Regions from separate parts of the Arthrobacter sp. R1-13 genome, predicted to be linked through region 1. Evidence: riboswitches for the same ligand, from Rfam matches in the RefSeq annotation. Region 1 holds a riboswitch; each other region holds the start of a gene.
The links. Region 1 has a riboswitch for thiamine pyrophosphate ahead of M1D88_RS19360 (ECF transporter S component). Riboswitches for the same ligand answer to the same signal wherever they lie in the genome.
Positions count from the first base shown of each region.

Region 2: linked by a shared signal. The riboswitch ahead of thiC (phosphomethylpyrimidine synthase ThiC) and the one ahead of M1D88_RS19360 (ECF transporter S component) in region 1 are both predicted to bind thiamine pyrophosphate.
Region 3: linked by a shared signal. The riboswitch ahead of thiO (glycine oxidase ThiO) and the one ahead of M1D88_RS19360 (ECF transporter S component) in region 1 are both predicted to bind thiamine pyrophosphate.
Region 4: linked by a shared signal. The riboswitch ahead of M1D88_RS12280 (bifunctional hydroxymethylpyrimidine kinase/phosphomethylpyrimidine kinase) and the one ahead of M1D88_RS19360 (ECF transporter S component) in region 1 are both predicted to bind thiamine pyrophosphate.

Region 1 covers NZ_CP096420.1:4,170,767-4,175,520, reverse strand. The annotation lists gene M1D88_RS19375 (hypothetical protein) at 1-157, opposite strand, end outside; gene M1D88_RS19370 (FAD-binding oxidoreductase) at 209-1,603, opposite strand; gene M1D88_RS19365 (SRPBCC family protein) at 1,687-2,601, opposite strand; TPP riboswitch at 2,804-2,945, shown strand; gene M1D88_RS19360 (ECF transporter S component) at 3,015-3,647, shown strand; gene M1D88_RS19355 (ABC transporter ATP-binding protein) at 3,647-4,754, shown strand, end outside.
Region 2 covers NZ_CP096420.1:2,767,933-2,772,686, forward strand. The annotation lists gene M1D88_RS12800 (hypothetical protein) at 1-393, opposite strand, end outside; gene M1D88_RS12805 (VOC family protein) at 511-1,386, opposite strand; gene M1D88_RS12810 (amidohydrolase family protein) at 1,501-2,583, opposite strand; TPP riboswitch at 2,698-2,805, shown strand; gene thiC (phosphomethylpyrimidine synthase ThiC) at 2,801-4,645, shown strand; gene M1D88_RS12820 (alpha/beta fold hydrolase) at 4,614-4,754, opposite strand, start outside.
Region 3 covers NZ_CP096420.1:3,113,772-3,118,525, reverse strand. The annotation lists gene M1D88_RS14385 (RNB domain-containing ribonuclease) at 1-1,221, opposite strand, end outside; gene M1D88_RS14380 (ferritin-like fold-containing protein) at 1,263-1,982, shown strand; gene thiE (thiamine phosphate synthase) at 2,037-2,723, opposite strand; TPP riboswitch at 2,750-2,869, shown strand; gene thiO (glycine oxidase ThiO) at 2,918-4,219, shown strand; gene thiS (sulfur carrier protein ThiS) at 4,228-4,464, shown strand; gene M1D88_RS14360 (thiazole synthase) at 4,508-4,754, shown strand, end outside.
Region 4 covers NZ_CP096420.1:2,668,264-2,673,017, reverse strand. The annotation lists gene M1D88_RS12285 (Rne/Rng family ribonuclease) at 1-1,956, shown strand, start outside; TPP riboswitch at 2,076-2,173, shown strand; gene M1D88_RS12280 (bifunctional hydroxymethylpyrimidine kinase/phosphomethylpyrimidine kinase) at 2,156-3,727, shown strand; gene rplU (50S ribosomal protein L21) at 4,070-4,378, shown strand; gene rpmA (50S ribosomal protein L27) at 4,439-4,702, shown strand.

The sequences.
Region 1 (4,754 bases):
TGCCAAGGCCCGTCGGGATGATCCTGGAGAACCGGAGATCCCAGCGCGGATGGAGGTCCGGGTCCTGGCTCAGCTCCCAAAGTCTTTCCATCGGGGCGTGGATCAGGATTTCAACGTAAATCTGCTTGCCGCGCGCGGGCACGTCCTTGCTTCGCATTTCCCCCATCTCAGGATCATAAGCGTGTCAGGGAGTCAACTGGTAACGCCGTCAGCCGGGCTTGATGTTCTGGTTGAGCCTGAAGAAGTTCGTCGGGTCGTACTTGCGCTTGAGTGCCTTGAGCCGGTCGTACTTGGCGGCACCGTAGGCCTGCCTGACCCGCTCCTCGCCCTCTTCCATGAGGAAGTTGACGTAGACGCTGGTGTGGTGGGGCTCGAGGGCCGCCCAGTAGTTGCGGGCCCATTCGCGCTCAGCATCGAAGCCGTCGGCGGTCATGCTGTTGCCGTTGATGTTGAAGGTGAACCCGGCTTGGCGGCCATTGAACGCGGTGGCACCGTCTCCGACACGCCCCACCGCTCCGCCCATCTGCCAGAGACCGATGCTGGTGATCGGCGAGGTGATGCGCATGCCATGCTCGACGACGATGTCAATGACGTCGTCGTCCAGCGCTGCGACGTCACAGGACCGGACGTAGTAGGACCAGCCGTGGGGGAACGATGGATCGAACATCTTCTGATGCTCTAGAAAGGGTTTTGGCCGGCAAAGATCGAGCACAGGCGAACCGAATTCCTTGAGGGGTCGCAGGACCCGTTCGCCCTCCTCGACCTGTCCTGCATAGCAGGCTGCGATCGCAACGACGTGCTTTCCGACCAGGTCAGGCGGGACGACCGGCAGCGCCGGCGCCCTTCTCTGCACCGCGATGGTCATAAGCTCGTCGGGGCAGTCCCCGATCCAGTCCCGATAAAAGCGCAGCACTTCCGGAGCATCTTCCATCGGCCAGAAGACCGGACCCGCCATTACGTAGGGGCCCACAGGGTTAAGACGGAACTCGAACTGGGTGACTATGCCGAAGTTCCCGCCACCGCCCCGCACGCCCCAGAAGAGGTCGGCGTTCTGATCCTCGCTGGCCCTGACCAGTCCGCCTTCGGCGGTGACCACATCTACGGACAGAAGCTGATCAATCGTCAGCCCGTACTTGCGCATGACCCACCCGAGGCCGCCGCCCAGCGTGAGGCCCGCCACTCCGGTGTGGGTGACGATTCCCGAAGGAACAGCGAGACCGAACTCCTGCGTCTCGCGATCCAGCTCGCCAAGGAGTACGCCGGCTTGAACACGGGCCGTTCCGGCCTCGGGGTCCACTCGAATCCCTTTCATGGGACCGAGATCAATAAGCATGCCGTCGTCGCACACTGACAGCCCAGGGAAGCTATGACCGCCTCCCCGCACGGCGACCAGCAGGTCTTGCGAGCGGGCGAGCCGGAGGGCAGCGCGTATATCTGCGACACCGGTGCAGCGCGCTATGAGTGCGGGATAGCGATCAATCGATCCGTTCCACACCTTGCGATGGGCGTCGTAACCAACATCATCCGGCCGGAGGAGTTCACCCCGAAAGGATGTCTGTAGTTCATCGACAGCACCGCTGTCGATCTCCGTGCTCTCTGCCATAGCCTCACGGACCTCTCTTCTCTGAGCAGATTCCCACCGTTCGGACTAACTGACAAGAGGGAATCGGGGGACCAATCATCGGCTCAGGCGTGCTCCACCAGGGCCCTAAGGTTGGCTAGCGCCTTTTCGTCGTCTCGCTTGAACATCAGCGTCAGAAGGGGTATGGCGAACCGGGCCAGCCCGGTCACTTGGAAATCCACATTGCTGATGAGCCGACAGGTGTTGGCGCCGGTGGGCTCGACCAGATAGGAGGCGACTCCGGTCATCTTGCCCGAGGGAATCTCGAAGGCGACGAAGCGGCCGGGCTCGTATGCAATGAAGCGGTTACGGGCGACGACCTTCATCCCTGCGAATCGCCGCGTTAATTCATGCTCGGTGCCAACGCCGATAGGACCCAGCGTGATACGCCGTATCTCATCGATGCCGCTTTGCCATTGGGGAGCGTTCGTGTGGTCTGCAACGAAGTCGAAGACCTTTGAAGCCGGAGCCTGAAGCTCAATTCGCGATTCCAGTTGGAGCCTTCTCACGAGGTGTTCTCTCAGCGTCGGAGCCACGCCGTCGCGTGCGAGCTCATGAGGGCCGAAGTCATCGGACCGTTCAGTCCGTGACAGACCTGACAGGGCCATGGCAATGGAGAGGACGGTGCCGAGGACGGTCAGGGGAGTGGTTTTCATATCGGGGTGCCGGAAGGATGCCCGGACGCTGCGCTCACTCAGGTAGCCGTAGATGTACCCGAAGCCTAGCCATCCCAAGGCCCTCCCCACCCAGGGCCGCGGCTTGCCAAAGAGCATCAGGATGCCAATAGCTTGGGCCCCAAGGACCGGCCACGGCGCGGCCATCCCGCTGCCTAGGGCAGGGTTCCACATGTCCCGGGCGACGTTCTCGGGCTTCCCGCGCCCGGACGGAGTGTCATACGGCACCCGGTCACGGATCGCCTTCCGTGCGCCCGCAACGTGGACAAGCAGTTGCGCCATCGAAACCGCTGCGAGGATTTTCATGGTCCATCCCTTACATTGAACCGTGGCTGCAGGGTCAACGTAGCCCTCAGCGGGAAACGGGTCAATACCCCCAATCGGAACGGACAACCGGCACCTAGAGGCCCCGCCAGTCGGCAAGAGTCCTACGCCACCGATTGTGACATCGGCACAAAAATTTCAAGCACCGTCAGGTGTAAACTGGACAACGCCCACAAGGGCAGATTGATTACGACAGGGGAGCGCCGCCGTCGGGCATTACCGGGATTCCGGGAGTGCGATGGATGGGCGCTGAGAGTGCGGACAGCCGCAGACCCTCGAACCTGATCCGGTTAGTACCGGCGCAAGGGAGTCGAGTTCTCAGAGTGTCCGGCAGAAGCGGCGCAATCCGCGGTAGCCGGGGAGCACTTTCCCCTCCTGTTCCTCAGGAGGAAGACATGACTGGAATTTCTGCAAAGCAGACCCCCACTGCCAGCAAAAAGAGTTGGCGCGTTGTGGACATTGTGGTGGCGGCGCTGATTGCCGTCGCCGGAGGCGTGATCTTCTGGGCATGGTCCCAGGGCGCCAACGTTATTTCGGCTCCGCTTAATGCGGTTTACCCGCCCCTGACCGGGCTCTACGCAGGTGGCTGGATGATCCCCGCGGTGCTGGGGATGCTCATCATCCGTAAGCCGGGCGCGGCCCTCTTCTGCGAGACAGTGGCGGCAACGGGCGAGCTCCTCATGGGCTCGCAGTACGGCACCACCGTGCTGATTTCCGGCCTGCTGCAGGGCCTTGGCGCCGAACTGGTGTTCGCGGCGTTTGTGTACAAGAAGTTCAACCTTCCGGTCGCTTTGCTTGCCGGCGCCGGGGCGGGACTGTTCTGCGGCCTGAACGATTCGTTCGCGCCCTGGGGCTGGAACATCGCCTACGCAGCCGGCGACAAGGCAGCCTACATCCTGTTCACGGCAATCTCGGGTGCCGTCATTGCCGGGGCCCTGTCTTGGATCGCCACCCGTGGCCTCGCGAAGACCGGAGTTTTGAGCTCCTTCGCCTCCCGTAAGGCTGCGACGGAGCCCGTCTTCTCCTGATGACTCCGATTCGCGACGGCGGCGTCCGCCCTGCCGGGGTAACGGCACAAGGGTGGGCCTGGCGGCACGCCGGGAGGCCCAGCCCTGCCGTCCAAGGGCTTGATCTGGACATCCGCCCGGGGGAGCGGGTGCTCCTGCTCGGCCCCTCGGGTGCCGGTAAGTCCACGCTCCTGCACGCCCTCGCGGGGGTGCTCGGCGACACGAACGACGACGGCGAGGCCGGGGACTCCGACGAGTCCGGTTCGCTGCTCATTGACAGCCAGCCGCCACGTGCCCAGCGCGGGCGTGCCGGGCTAATGCAGCAGGATCCGGAAACGCAGGTGATCCTGTCCCGGCTCGGCGACGACGTCGCGTTCGGTGCCGAAAACCTTGCAGTACCCCGGGCGGAGATCTGGGCACGTGTGCATGAGGCGCTCGACGACGTCGGGCTGGGTCACTTGCCGTTGGACCACCCGACGTCCGCCCTGTCCGGCGGGCAAAAGCAGCGCCTGGCGCTCGCCGGCATCCTGGCCATGCGTCCCGGACTCATTCTGCTGGATGAGCCCACCGCCAACCTCGATCCAGCCGGGGTGCTGGAAGTCCGTGACGCCGTGAGCCGTTGTCTGGAGAAGACCGGCGCAACCCTGGTGGTGGTAGAGCACCGTGTTGCGGTGTGGAAAGACCTTGTGGACCGCATCGTGGTGCTGCAGCCGGGAGCTTCGAATGAGGGCGCGGTGCTCATTGACGGAACGCCTGACCGGGTCCTGGAGCAGGCAAAGGAGATGCTGATCAGGGCGGGCGTCTGGGTTCCCGGCCATATTCCGGCGACCCGCCCGCGGGGTTCAGTTGCTGCGTTGCCCCCCGGCAGCACCGGTACCGGCCAGCTGCTCCTCGCCGCGGAAGAGCTTGCGGTCTCGCGTGAACAGCCCCGGCGTCGCGGCTTCAAGACGCTTCCTCCCACACCCGTGCAAAGCGGGATATCGGCGCAGGTTCGCGCCGGCGAAGCTCTGACCGTCACGGGGCCTAACGGCTCGGGAAAGTCCACCTTTGCCCTCACGCTGGCCGGGCTGCTGAAGCCTGTGGCCGGAGCGGTATCTGCCACCCTTGAGCTCAGCGCCGGCGCAGGAA
Region 2 (4,754 bases), 1.4 Mb from region 1:
CCCGCTTGCCAGCTCTGCAATCCGCTGGACGTAGCCCTTGGCTTCATCAGCCCCGAAAGGCATGTCATCCTCCGCAGCCCACTGCTCGGCGACATGTTCAAGCACATCGCCTTCGCCTTCGGACTCGTAGCTGAGCAATTCGGCCAGGGCCCGGACCATAGCCGGCGGAACACCAAGAAGAGAGTCGCTTGCCACGTCCACCATTGCCAGTTCATAGTCCGCGCCCGCTGCGTGCACGGCCGCGCCTGCGAGGTCGCCCAACTGCTCGATTTCGAAGTCGCTGATTCCTGGGATGCGCACGGCATCACCGGTGGCCGGCCCGCCGCCGTCGAGCGCTCTGGCCCGCTTCAGCGCGCCGTCGTGGGTGGAAACAAAGATCTCGGTGAACCCCATGGAAATCATCCTCATTCCGTCGCTGCGAGGAAGGTCCTACGATGCGGATTTTGAGCCCCACCGTGGCCGTCCGAATCAGCCTAACGCAGAAGGCAGCCCAACCCGGAAGGCATGACGTCAGCGCACCGCCACTCGGATCCTGTTGCGCCACGGATCCTCAAAGCGGAGTTCCAGGCCGGTGTGGTGGGAAGGTACCCCGGCGACTTTCAGGCGGTCGGCGAGCGCCCCGACGTCGTCCCCTGCGGGAACTTCAATGAGAACTTCCCCCAGCCCCAGCGTGTCCTTGCGTGGTCCGGCGCCGCGGCTGTTCCAGACATTCATGGCCATGTGGTGGTGATAGCCACCGGCGGAGACAAAAAGGGCCTGACCGTGCCAGCCGGCGGTCTTTTCAAAGCCCAGCGTATCCACGTAGAAGTCCTGGGCCGTCTGGACGTCGCCTACCTGGAGGTGGACGTGCCCGACGCCGGCACCCGACTCCCGCTGTTCGGAGACTCTCTCTTCGGTCAGGTGGCGCTGCAGGTAGTGCTGAGGGGGAAGAGGCAAGCTGTCCATTACAACGTTCTTGCCATCCCATGACCACGCCTCACGGGGGCGGTCCCAGTAGAGTTCGATGCCGTTACCTTCGGGATCGTTGAAGTAGAAGGCTTCGCTCACCAGGTGATCGGCGCTTCCCGTGAACAACCGGGGCTCGTAGTGGGCTGCCGTTGCCACGGTGGCCGCAAGGGCCGGCTGGTCTTCGAACAACAAGGCTGTATGGAAGAGCCCTGCTTCGCCACGGGAAGGAACAGCCAGTCGGGGAGCTGCAGCAAGGTGGACCAGGGGCTGGCGGCGCCGGCCCAGGTAGAGCCCGCCATCCTGCTCCGCCACGATCTCCAGTCCGAGGGCGCGCTGGTAGTAATCGGTCATCAGCGTCAGGTCCCGTACCTTGAGCATCACTGTGCCCATGGTGAGGTCGGCGGGAAGCAGATCCTGGCTGCTCGTTTCCGTGGTCATAATTCACTCCTGGTTCGGGGGCCGCCCGGATCGGCGACCTGCACTCATAGAGTTAAATTACTTGAAGGTTCAATTTATTCCCTCATTGAGCATTTCCCCTTGTTAGCACTTCCCCTAACGAAGCACTTCCCCTCTGAGCACGATATGGCGGAGCGTCTTCAGGGTAGTCAGGGATTCGCGGGGGTCTTCGGCGCACACCAGCACATCGGCGCTGGCACCTTCGGTCAAGCCTTCGGCGTCCAGCCAGGAGCGTGCAGCCCAGGCCGCAGAGTCCAGTGCCGCAGCGGCAGGGAGCCCTGCGGCATTCAGGGCGAGGACTTCGTCCACGATCCGTCCGTGGGCTATGACTGTTCCCGCATCTGTGCCGGCAAGGATTCGCACTCCCGCTTCGAATGCCTCCAGGACGCGCTCATTGCGCCGTGCCCACAAGGACCGCATATGGGCGGCGTAGACCGGGAACTTCGCATCTGCCCGTTTGGCGATATCTGGAAAGGTTCCGATGTTGACCAGGGTGGGAACCAAGGCAACACCCTGCTCGATGAAGCGGGGGATGTGGCGCGGAAGGAGGCCGGTTCCGTGTTCGATGCAGTCAATCCCGGCGTCGAGCATGTCATCCAGCGTGTCCTCGGCAAAACAGTGGGCGGTGACCCGGGCACCCTCCTCGTGCGCCGCGAGAACGGCATCCTTCACCGCCCAGGACGGAAAACAAGGGGCGAGATCCCCGGCGTCGCGGTCTATCCAGTCCCCCACAAGTTTGATCCACCCATCACCCGCACGGGCCTGCTTCCTCACGGTTTCCGCCAGATCCCGGGGCTCCACCTCCAGGGCGAGGTTCTTCAGGTAGCGGCGCGTCCTGGCAACATGCCTGCCGGACCTGATGATCCGTGGCATGTCCCTGCGGTGCTGAAGCCATCTGGTATCGCTGGGGGAGCCGGCATCGCGGACCAGCAGGGTGCCGGCATTCCTGTCTTGCAGGGCCTGCGCCTCGGCCACATGGTCAGGCACTTCACCCTCCGGGCCCAGGCCGATGTGGCAATGGGCATCGGCGAGCCCTGGCATCACCCAGCCATCGAGGACGACGCCGGGGTTTCCTGCGGGACGACGAAAGGTCAGCTTCCCGTCTACTGCCCACATTCCGTGTCGCTCCAAGTCAGGTGATGTGAGCACCGTTCCGCTGAATTCAATTATTTTCGGCACGGACAAAAGCCTAACGGCGGACCACCGCAGGATGTTCCCTGGCATGGCGATGCTGCGGCGCCCCGGTTTGTGGGACGCCTCGGGTTGCAGGAGGCATCGGTGTGATAGCTTCATTTACGACCACACGGGTGCCCTTGCAGGGGCTGAGATCGGGCTGACGCAGCCTGCGACCGTTGAACCTGTCCGGGTAATGCCGGCGAAGGAAGTGAGTATTCCCTTGAGTACCCCAGAATCACAGCACAGCCCTGTCCAAATTCCCTCCGGCGAAACGCAGTCCCTGAAGTCACACTCCCTCACCTACGTCTCCGGCGAAGGAAACGGAATCAAGGTGCCGGTGACTGCAATCGCCTTGGAGGACTCCCCCAACGGCGATAGAAACGGTCCTTTCCACGTCTACCGCACGGCCGGTCCCGGCAGCGACCCGGTGGTCGGTCTCAGGCCGTTCCGTTCCGAATGGATAGAAGCCCGCGGGGACACAGAGCCGTACAGCGGACGGGAGCGCACCCTGCTCGACGACGGCCGCTCGGCTGTCCGTCGGGGAGCAGCCTCAGAGGAGTGGAAAGGAGCGCAGCCGGTGCCCCGCCGTGCCGTCGGCGGCAGGACGGTCACCCAGATGCACTACGCGCGTCAGGGAATGATCACCCCGGAAATGCGGTTTGTGGCTCTCCGCGAAAATTGCGATGTTGAGTTGGTCCGCAGCGAGCTGGCGGCAGGCCGGGCCATCATCCCGAACAATATTAACCACCCCGAGTCCGAGCCCATGATCATCGGCAAGGCCTTCTTGGTAAAGATCAACGCGAACATCGGAAACTCGGCCGTGACAAGCTCTATCGCCGAAGAGGTGGACAAGCTGCAGTGGGCTACCCAGTGGGGAGCCGACACAGTGATGGACCTCTCTACCGGCGATGACATCCACACCACCCGCGAGTGGATCATCCGCAACTCTCCCGTGCCCATCGGCACCGTCCCCATCTACCAGGCACTGGAGAAGGTCAATGGAGAAGCCAACGCCCTGACCTGGGAGATCTTCCGCGACACCGTCATTGAACAGTGCGAGCAGGGCGTGGACTACATGACCATCCACGCCGGCGTCCTGCTCCGCTACGTGCCGCTCACAGCCAACCGCGTCACAGGCATCGTGTCACGGGGCGGCTCCATCATGGCCGGCTGGTGCCTCGCCCACCACGAGGAGAACTTCCTTTACACCCACTTCGACGAGCTGTGCGATATTTTCGCGATGTACGACGTCGCGTTTTCGCTGGGTGACGGGTTACGGCCCGGTGCCACAGCAGACGCCAACGACGCCGCACAGTTCGCCGAGCTCGACACGCTTGCCGAGCTCACCCAGCGGGCCTGGGATTTTGATGTCCAGGTGATGGTGGAGGGTCCCGGCCACATCCCGTTCCACCTGGTGCGGGAGAACGTGGAGCGCCAGCAGGAGCTCTGCAAGGGCGCGCCGTTCTACACCCTGGGCCCGCTCGTCACCGATGTCGCCCCGGGGTATGACCACATTACGTCGGCTATTGGGGCCACCGAGATCGCCCGCTATGGCACCGCCATGCTCTGCTACGTCACCCCCAAGGAACACCTGGGCCTGCCGAACAAAGACGACGTGAAGACTGGTGTGATCACCTACAAGATCGCCGCCCACGCCGCAGACCTTGCGAAAGGGCATCCCGGAGCGCACGAGCGGGACGATGCACTTTCCAAGGCGCGGTTCGAATTCCGCTGGCGGGACCAGTTCGCACTCTCACTCGATCCGGTAACCGCCGAGGCTTTCCATGACGAAACACTCCCGGCCGAACCAGCCAAGACTGCCCATTTCTGCTCCATGTGCGGTCCCAAGTTCTGCTCCATGCGGATCAGCCAGGACATTCGGAACGAGTTCGGGTCTGCGGAGGCCCAGGCGCAGGTTGCAGAAATAGCTGCGTTGACGGCCGGCATGCGGGAGAAAAGCGAGGAATTCCTCGCCGCCGGCGGAAAGGTGTATCTGCCCGAATTGCTGGTGCCGGCAAATGATGGCACCAGGATCAGGAAGCCCGGGACTGCTGACGCCGGCTGACGTCAGCCAGGAATGACCGGATAATGCGGTCTCCCTCTACGGAATCGTGAGGCCGGTGCCCTCCCGCCGCAGTCCGGTGAAGGGCACCGGTTTCGCGCAGATAAGCAGC
Region 3 (4,754 bases), 1.1 Mb from region 1:
AACGGTGTTCAGGGCGAGGCGTTCCATCCTGCCGGCGAGCTGGTCGGAAGCGGCCATGATGGCTGGCAGCGACGGAAGGGCCTCGCGTGCCCAGCGGGGGACGTCACAGCCGTTGCTCAGTGCTTCACAGATGACCAGGACGAAGCGGTCCACGAGCCTGCGCAGCGGTGCTGTGGTGTGCGCATAACTGGCACCGATGGCCGATTGAATGGCGTTCTCCGGGACCGTTCCATCAAACGGGGTGTAGTTTGCTCCCCGGAACAACATCCCCGCCGAGTGCAGGATGGCCAGTTGCTTAGGATCCCGGGGATCGAGGGTGCGCAGGTATTCCCCGTAACTGAATTGACCATCCCAGGGCTTGCCAAGGGCCTGCGTCTGAGTTCGGAAATTATCGAGGGACCGCTCGTCGGGAGTGGGCATGGTCCGGAGAATGCCCACCTTGCCGTTCAGCATGAGTTTTGCGGCTGCCATGCCTGTCATCAGGGAAATCTGGGCGTTCCAGTCCTCAACCGGAAGCTGGGGTGTTGCAATGATCCGGTAGCCGCCGTCCGGAAGCTGTTGGATTTCCTGTTCGGGCATGTTCAGGCTTGCACCCTCTCTGCCCCGCTCCAGCTCGACCCGCTTGATCCCCACTTCCTTGAGCAGCTGCAACACGAGTGGCGCGGTTCCTGCATCAAGCTGTGTCTGGGCCTGCCTGTAGCTGAGCTTCGCCCGGCTCCGGACCGTCGCCCGGCGCACGGCAACCTTTGACACTTCTGCCGCCCGGTCGAGATCGAATTCCCAAACGAACGCCGAGCACAGCTGACCTTCCAACAGGCTGCCGGCCTGCTCGCTGATCACTTCGGGATGCAACGGGATGCGACCGTCGGGCGCGTAGAACGTCTGCCCCCGCCGTCGGGTTTCGGCGTCCAAAGGGCCGCCCGGCTCCACAAAGGAGGGCACGTCGGCGATGGCGTAGTAGACCTTGTAACCGTCACCGGCCCTGTCTATAAAAACAGCCTGGTCAAGGTCGGTGGAGGACGCCGGGTCAATGGTGATGAACTCGATGGCCGTGAGATCCAGGTCCGGAAGGCGGTGGTCCGCAACGGCCTTTTCAGCTTCTTTGAGGGCCTCGTCCGGGAAGGCGCCGGGCAGCTCCAGGCGGGTGCGCAGAGCACTGAGCGCCGCGGCCAGCTGGTTGCTCTGAGCGTGAACACTGGGAGCCAGACGATGATGTGACACGAAAATCAGGTTAGCCCGATTTGCGCCATTAGTCTTGGATCATGAGCACTTCCCCCACAGACAACGCTCGCCGGGACCGTTTCCTTGCGGACCTCCTGGGAGTCATGGCCTATGGGGAGCTTTCCGCCTTTGAGAGATACTCTGCGGACGCCCGTTACTCGCCCACCCTCCATGACCGGGCCGTTATGGGCAGGATCGCTGTGCTGGAATTCCAGCACTATGAACTGGTAAGTGCCAGGCTTGCAGGGTTGGGTGTTGATGCCGAGGAAGCCATGCTGCCATTCCAGCCCGCCATCGACCATTTCCACGATCGTACGCGCCCGGCGGACTGGTACGAGTCCCTGATGAAGGCGTACGTGATTGACACTGTTTCGGCTGATTTCTACCGTGCGGTGTCCGAGTACGTCGAGCCGGAAAGCAGGCAGCTGATCCGGCAGGTCCAGTCAGCCGAGGATGTCACGGAGATTCTTCGTGTACGGCTCAAGAAAGCGTTGTCCGATGATCCCAGGTTGGCGTCGAGGCTGGCCTTGTGGGGGAGGCGGTTGCTGGGGGAGGCTCTCACCCAGGCGCAGCGGGTGGGCTTCGAGCGTGCTTTCCTGTCGGGCCTCATAGCCAGCCAAGGTAATGACCCACCCGGGTCAGACTCAGGAGTGGGAATCGTCCGGGACGACGCCGAGGCCAAACTCATGGTTGCTGATTTGATGAAGGAGCTGGCGGGGAACCACTCCCGGCGCATGACCCAATTGGGCCTGACAGGCTAGCCAATCGGCTTCGGATGGTGAGACAGCTCGGTTGATCAGACCGTAAAGCCCGGGTCAGGCTCCGGCGTCGAGCACTTGCAGGATGGCCTTGGCTGCGGCCGCAGGATCGTCTGCCTCTGTAATGGCCCGGACCACCACTACACGCGAGGCGCCGGCGGCCACCACCTGCTCCACATTGGCGAGGTCGATGCCGCCGATTGCGAACCAGGGCAGGAGTATGCCGTCGACAGTCATTCGGTCTGCCGCCCTGATGGCGTCAGCCGCATAAGTGACGAGTTCAAGCCCGACGGCGGTCCGTCCGGGTTTAGTGGGAGTGGACCAGACCGGCCCGACACAGAAGTAATCCAGGCCGCTTCGCCCCGGTGATGCGGCAATAGCGGCATCAACCTCCCCCGGGGTATGAGTGGAAAGGCCGATCACTGTTTCACTGCCGACGAACGTCCTTGCCGAGTGCAGCGGGAGGTCCTTCTGGCCAAGGTGCAAGACGGGAGCGCCGGACAGGGACGCGATGTCTGCCCTGTCATTGACCGCCCACAGCCGCCCATGCCGCTGGGCCGCGGCCTGCAGGACTTCCAGCAGCTCCAGTTCCTCCGCAGCCTCCAGTTGCTTGTCCCGCAACTGGATGATGTCAACGCCCCCTGCGTAGGCGGCGTCGATGAAGTCCTCAAAGTCCCCCCGGCCCTGGCGGGAGTCGGTGCAGAGGTAGAGGCGGGCGGTGGTGTGGACGGCAGGCTCGGTCATGGCACCAGCCTAGTTCCTCTAAACTGGGGGAGTACCGCGGGAGCCCGCAGCAGCTGTCATAAACTGCCGGGCTGAGAGGGCGTCAGAGCCGACCGCTTGACCTGATCCGGTTAGTACCGGCGTAGGGAAGGAATCCAGTGCTCTCCCACTCAGCACTCTCTCCATCATCCAGCCACACAACGTCCACCGGCCCAATGCACGAGCCCGTCTCCGGCACGGATATCAGCGTGGATGTGGCAGTCATTGGCGGCGGAGTGGTGGGCCATGCCATCGCCTGGGAAGCTGCACTGAGTGGGCGCTCCGTGGTCCTGATTGACGATGCCCCCGGTACCGGCGCGAGCTGGGCCGCCGCCGGGATGCTGGCCCCGGTAACTGAATTGCACTACCAGGAGGAAGACCTGCTGGAACTCATGCTCGAGGCCTCAGCCCTCTGGCCTGCGTTCGCAGCCGGACTTGCCCCTGCCATCGACAGCCGTGTCAACGGACCCTCTGAAGCGGAGGCATCTGGTACCGGATACCTCACCACACCCACGCTCGTCATCGGCGCTGATGCTGCAGACCGCCGGGCGCTCGAGGATCTGAGGCGGGTGCAGGCAGCGAACGGGCTCACAGTGGAGCCACTGACAGTTCGTGAAGCACGCTCCATTGAGCCGCTGCTCAGTCCCGCCGTCTCCGGTGCCTACCGGATCGCCGCCGATCATCAGGTGGACCCTCGAAGGCTCCTTGCCCGGATCGCCGAAGCTCTGGCCGATCCCCAGCGTTCCGGGGGAACCTGCGAAATGCTCCCGGCGAGGGCCGCCGGCCTGCGATGGGATGGTGACCGCGTAGCCGGCGTCGTCCTGGACAACGGAAGAGCCATCCATGCCGGCGAGACTGTCCTGGCCAGCGGACTTGGAACAGGAAAACTGGACGGCCTTCCGCCGGGACTCGATCTTCCCTTGCGGCCTGTCTACGGGGATATCATCCGGCTCCGCGTCCCGGGCCACCTCCAGCCGCTCCTGACCTCAACGGTCCGGGGGATGGTTCATGGCGTGCCGGTGTACATCGTTCCAAGGGACGACGGGACTGTGGTGATCGGAGCCACGCAACGGGAAGCAGCCCTGGAAGCAGGTGCAGCAGAGGCAGCGGTCTCCGCCGGAGGTATTTACCAGTTGTTGCGCGACGCGCAGGTACTTCTCCCCGCAGTGGCCGAACTGGAGCTGCTTGAATGCACCGCCCGCGGCCGGCCCGGCACCCCTGACAATGCGCCGCTGCTGGGCAGGGTACGGGACCGCACAGGTGACGCTGACCTCTTGGGCCTCATTGTGGCGACAGGATTCTTCCGCCATGGCATACTTCTGGCTCCGGCGGCCGCATCAATCTGCCTGCAGCTGATGGAGGGCCGGTCTGATTCCCGGTGGGCAGTTTTCGAACCCGGACGATTCTCCCCAGGCTCCTCCGCCGGTCATGTCCGGCGTCACCCCGATCCGGCAACAGCCGGTACCTCTCCGCAGTAAGGAACAGCATGAACATCACCCTCAATGGCGCGGAGCGTGCCATCGACGACGGCGCCTCGGTCACCACGCTGGTAGCCCTGGTTACAGGTAAGAGCCTTGGCCCCGACGGCCAGGCAGCTGACGGTCAGAAACTTGGCGTTGCAGTTGCCCGCAACTCCGAAGTGGTTCCGCGGAGCCGCTGGTCACTGACGGCGCTCGCTGACGGCGACGACGTCGAACTGGTCACCGCAGTACAGGGAGGCTAGGCAAATGCATGAAGGCCCTACTCCAACAGGAAACGCAGGAAACATGATGGTAGCCACCACTTCCGGTCCGGCATACAAGGCGACCGACGAGCTGACCATAGACGGGGTCGATTTCAGTTCAAGGCTCATCATGGGAACCGGTGGGGCTCCAAGCCTTGACGGGCTCGGCGCCGCGCTGCTGGCCTCCGGGACGGAACTGACAACAGTTGCAATGCGCCGGTACTCACCGGCGCAAACGGGTTCCCTCTTCCAGCTCCTCGTGGAGCACAACATCCGGGTGCTGCCGAACA
Region 4 (4,754 bases), 1.5 Mb from region 1:
ATGGAGGCTGCCTTCGTCGACATTGGCCGCGGCCGTAATGCCGTGCTGTACGCCGGCGAGGTCAACTGGGATGTGGCCAGCCTGGAAGGCAAGCAGCGCCGCATTGAGAACGCCCTTAAATCAGGCGACTCCGTGTTGGTCCAGGTCACCAAGGACCCCGTAGGGCACAAGGGCGCACGCCTGACCAGCCAGATTTCCCTTCCCGGACGCTACCTGGTCTACGTGCCTGGCGGCTCCATGACCGGAATCTCCCGCAAGCTTCCCGACGTCGAACGGAACCGGCTCAAGCGAATCCTCAAGGACCGCCTGCCCGAAGATGCGGGCGTCATCGTCCGTACCGCTGCCGAGGGGGCTTCCGAAGAGGAGCTGACCCACGACATCAACCGCCTTCGGGCGCAGTGGGAAGGCATCGAAAGCCAGGCGACCTCCACGAAGGTCCTGGCACCGGAACTGCTTTACGGGGAACCGGACCTCACCATCAAGGTTGTCCGCGACGTCTTCAACGAGGACTTCTCCAAGCTGATCGTCTCCGGCGAGGAAGCCTGGGACACCATCGAGGCCTACGTGACCTACGTGGCTCCGGACCTCGTTGGCCGCCTGGAAAAGTGGACCAAGGACCAGGACATCTTCTCGGCCTGGCGCATCGATGAGCAGATCCACAAGGCACTGGACCGCAAGGTATTCCTGCCGTCAGGCGGCTCCCTGGTGATCGACCGTACCGAGGCGATGACGGTAGTCGACGTCAACACGGGCAAGTTCACGGGGAGCGGCGGAAACCTCGAAGAGACCGTCACCAAGAACAACCTGGAAGCCGCCGAGGAAGTAGTGCGCCAACTGCGCCTGCGGGACATCGGCGGCATCATCGTGATCGACTTCATCGACATGGTCCTGGAGTCCAACAGGGATCTGGTGCTCCGCCGGATGGTCGAGTGCCTGGGCCGGGACCGGACCAAGCACCAGGTGGCTGAAGTTACCTCCCTCGGCCTGGTCCAGATGACACGCAAGCGTATGGGCACAGGCCTCCTGGAGGTCTTCGGCGAGCAATGCGAACATTGCGCCGGCCGCGGCGTGGTCACCCACGACGAGCCAGTGGAGCACCGCAGGGCCAACACCGTCGCCGCGGAGCACTACGTGCCGCGCGCCGAAGTGCAGCCCGCTGCGCGGACTGAGCGCAAGCGGCGTCGCGGCAAGGGCGGGCAGGCCCTGGGAGAGCCGCTGACGCTTCCGGCACCCGTTCACGCCGAACCCACCGACGCCGAGCGTCATGCCAAGGCTGAAGCAACCCGGGCAGCGTTGGCCAACATTGCCGCCGCAGCCCACGCCGCCCACCTTCATGACGACGACGTTCAGGCCGCCCGGGCCAGCGCAACCGGGGCGGAACGGGAAGCTGTCCGGTCAGAACCCGCTGCCCAGGCACCGTCCCGCTCCCGTGAAACCTCACGCCCGCAGGCCACAGAGCCAGTTCAGGCAGGTTCCGACGCCGGGCGCACCGGCCAGGGCGACGACACGTCAGGCGGACGTCCCGCTACTGTCCTTACTTTCGGTGGTGAACGAGTGGTTCTTCCGTTCGTGGACCACGCTGGTGAAGCGTCAACGGGGACACCGGAGTTGACCCTGGACCTGCTGGCCGAGGCCTTCGCCCACCTGGGTGAACAGAGCGATCAGCCACAGGAGACTGAGGAAACCCGGAAGCCTGCCGCCGCGCCGGTCACTGCCCCCGGGGTCCACGCCGCTCCGATAGCAGCAGGATCCTCCTCAAGGCGCGGACGCCGTAACCGCAGCGCCAGCCGTGCGCAGGGAGCTGCGAACGAGACCGCCGTCGAGCAGAACCAGGATGCGCCTGCCGCCACAGGTTCCACTCACGCGGCCAAGGCCCCGGCAGCGCCGGCCAAGCCTGCCACCACTGCAAGCGAGCCCATCATCCTGGGTGTGGGAGTGCCTGCCTCAGAGTTGTGAGGTGAGTTGTCCCAAGGGGAACTGCAGCCAGTAGGCGACAGTCAATGGCTGAAGCCCGGACCGGATTATCCCGGTCCGGGCTTCGGCTGTTTAACACTCACCCACACCCGCTAGGCTGGGATCCTGACACGGGGTGCCGCGCAAAGGGCCGGCTGAGATCCACACCCGTTGAACCTGTCCGGTTAGCACCGGCGAAGGGATGTCTCCTTTGTCCTCAACGTTTTTGCCGTCACCTGCGGCTGCCGATTCCGCCAGCGCAGTTCTCCGCACTATTCCCCGGGTACTGGCGATAGCCGGCTCTGATCCTTCCGGCGGCGCTGGGATACAGGCAGACCTCAAGAGCATCGCCGCCAATGGCGGCTACGCGATGGCCGTCGTAACGGCCCTTACGGCGCAGAACACCCAAGGCGTCCGTGCCGTCCACGTGCCGCCCGCCTCCTTTCTGGCCGAACAGTTGGAGGCCATCAGCGACGATATCGTCGTGGACGCCGTGAAAATCGGGATGCTCGGAGACGCGGACGTCATTGGCGTGGTCAGGGCCTGGCTCACGAAGGTCCGTCCCGGCGTCGTCGTCCTGGATCCTGTCATGGTGGCCACCAGCGGGGACCGGCTGCTGCAGGAATCCGCCGAAACAGCACTCCGGGCGCTGCTGCCGCTGGCTGATTTGCTCACGCCGAACCTCCCCGAGCTGGCCATGCTGCTTCAGGAGCCCCTGGCGAAGGACTGGAAAGCGGCACTCGAGCAGGGCAAACGCCTTGCAGCCGTCACCGGCGCCACGGTATTGGTAAAGGGCGGGCATCTCGACGGCGGGGAGTGCCCCGATGCCCTCGTGAGTGTTTCGGCTGGGTTTCAGGCGAAGGTGGTGGTGGTTCCGGGCGAGCGTGTGCCCACGCGAAACAGCCACGGTACTGGATGTTCACTTTCATCAGCTTTGGCGACAAGCCAGGCGCGGCTGGGAAACTGGGAAGAGGCCCTGCGGGAGGTCAAGCCCTGGCTGCGCGGAGCCCTGGAGGGATCAGACATCCTGGAAGTGGGCAGGGGAGCCGGCCCTGTTCATCACTTTCACCAGTTTCCGGCCATGCCCGTAACGGAGCCCAAAGGACAGACAGAAGTGCAGTCCGGAAGAGTCTTCATGGAGGAACTGCGCGAGAGCGCCGATCATCATTTGGCGTCCATCTACCGCCTCGAGTTCATCCGTGGCCTGGTTGAAGGCTCACTGCCTGAACAGCAGTTCGCTTACTACCTCAGCCAGGACGCGATCTACCTGAATGGATACTCAAGGGTGCTCTCAAGGGCCTCCGCAATGGCTCCCACCGAAGAGGAACAATTGTTCTGGGCGCGGTCCGCACAGCAGTGTCTGGAAGTCGAATCCGAGCTCCACCGCAATTGGCTCAGCACCCGCCCTGTTCAATCTGAGCTGGGACCAGTGACAAAGTCGTACGTGGACCACCTCCTTGCCAGCTCTCTGGCGGGAAGCTACGGAGTGCTTGTTGCTGCTGCTTTGCCATGCTTCTGGCTCTATGCAGAAGTAGGGGCCACCCTTCACTTGGAATTCCAGGCCAACGGAGCTCCGGCGGAACATGCCTACGCCGACTGGCTACGGACGTACGCGGACGAGGATTTTGCCGCCGCCACGCGTCAGGCCATCGGGTTTACGGAACGCGCTGCTCTCGCAGGTTCCGAAGCCGAGCGCCGAGCCATGGCGGTGGCGTTCGGGCAGTCCTCCCGCTACGAGGTGGAATTCTTTGACGCGCCGCGCCTGCACGCATGAACGTGAAGCGGGCGGAGAGCCTGTAAGATCATGGGGCAAGGTTCGGGAAGTCGTGAGGTAAGCCCATGTGGCCCCTATCACGTACTCAGCCCCGGAACCAGCCTCATTTGCGACCGAAGGCAAAATTAGCGTAAACTAGATCTTCGGTGCTTACGCCAACACTTGGGTTTTGACCTCGGGAACGGGCCACTTAGAAAACGGGTGGACATTGTTTCCGGGCTAGCTCACGGATTTCCTTGAGGAATCCACGGCGTTGAGGCACAGCGTGAGCCAGGCCAAACAACCGGACCCAGGTTCCGCACGCAAATTTAGTAAGAAACGTCGAGAGAAGTGAGTTCCCAAGTGGTGTACGCGATTGTCCGCGCAGGCGGCCGCCAAGAGAAGGTTTCCGTTGGAGACTTCGTTACCCTGAACCGCGTCACCGGTGGAGCCGGCAGCACCATTCAGCTGCCCGCACTGCTCCTGGTAGACGGTGACAAGATCACGTCCGCAGCTGCGGACCTGGCTAAGGTAACGGTTACGGCTGAAATCCTTCAGGACCTCCGTGGTCCGAAGATTGTCATCCAGAAGTTCAAGAACAAGACCGGCTACAAGAAGCGCCAGGGTCACCGTCAGGAATTGACCAAGGTCAAGATCACCGGTATCAAGTAGCCACTGGTTACTGTTCAGGTTTTCAGCAGATTCCCCAGAATTTAGAGGCAGGCATTTCAAATGGCACATAAAAAAGGCGCGAGCTCCACTCGCAACGGTCGTGACTCGAACGCACAGTACCTTGGCGTCAAGCGCTTCGGTGGCCAGGTCGTTTCGGCTGGCGAAATCATCGTCCGCCAGCGTGGCACCCACTTCCACCCGGGCGCCGGCGTAGGACGCGGCGGCGACGACACCCTGTTCGCACTGCAGGCAGGCGCTGTTGAATTCGGCACCCGCCGCGGCCGTCGGGTCGTGAACATCGTTACTGCTGCAGCTGCAGAGTAACAAATAGTTTTTGAACCGGTGGAGCGGGCCATATGGTCCGCTCCACCGGTGT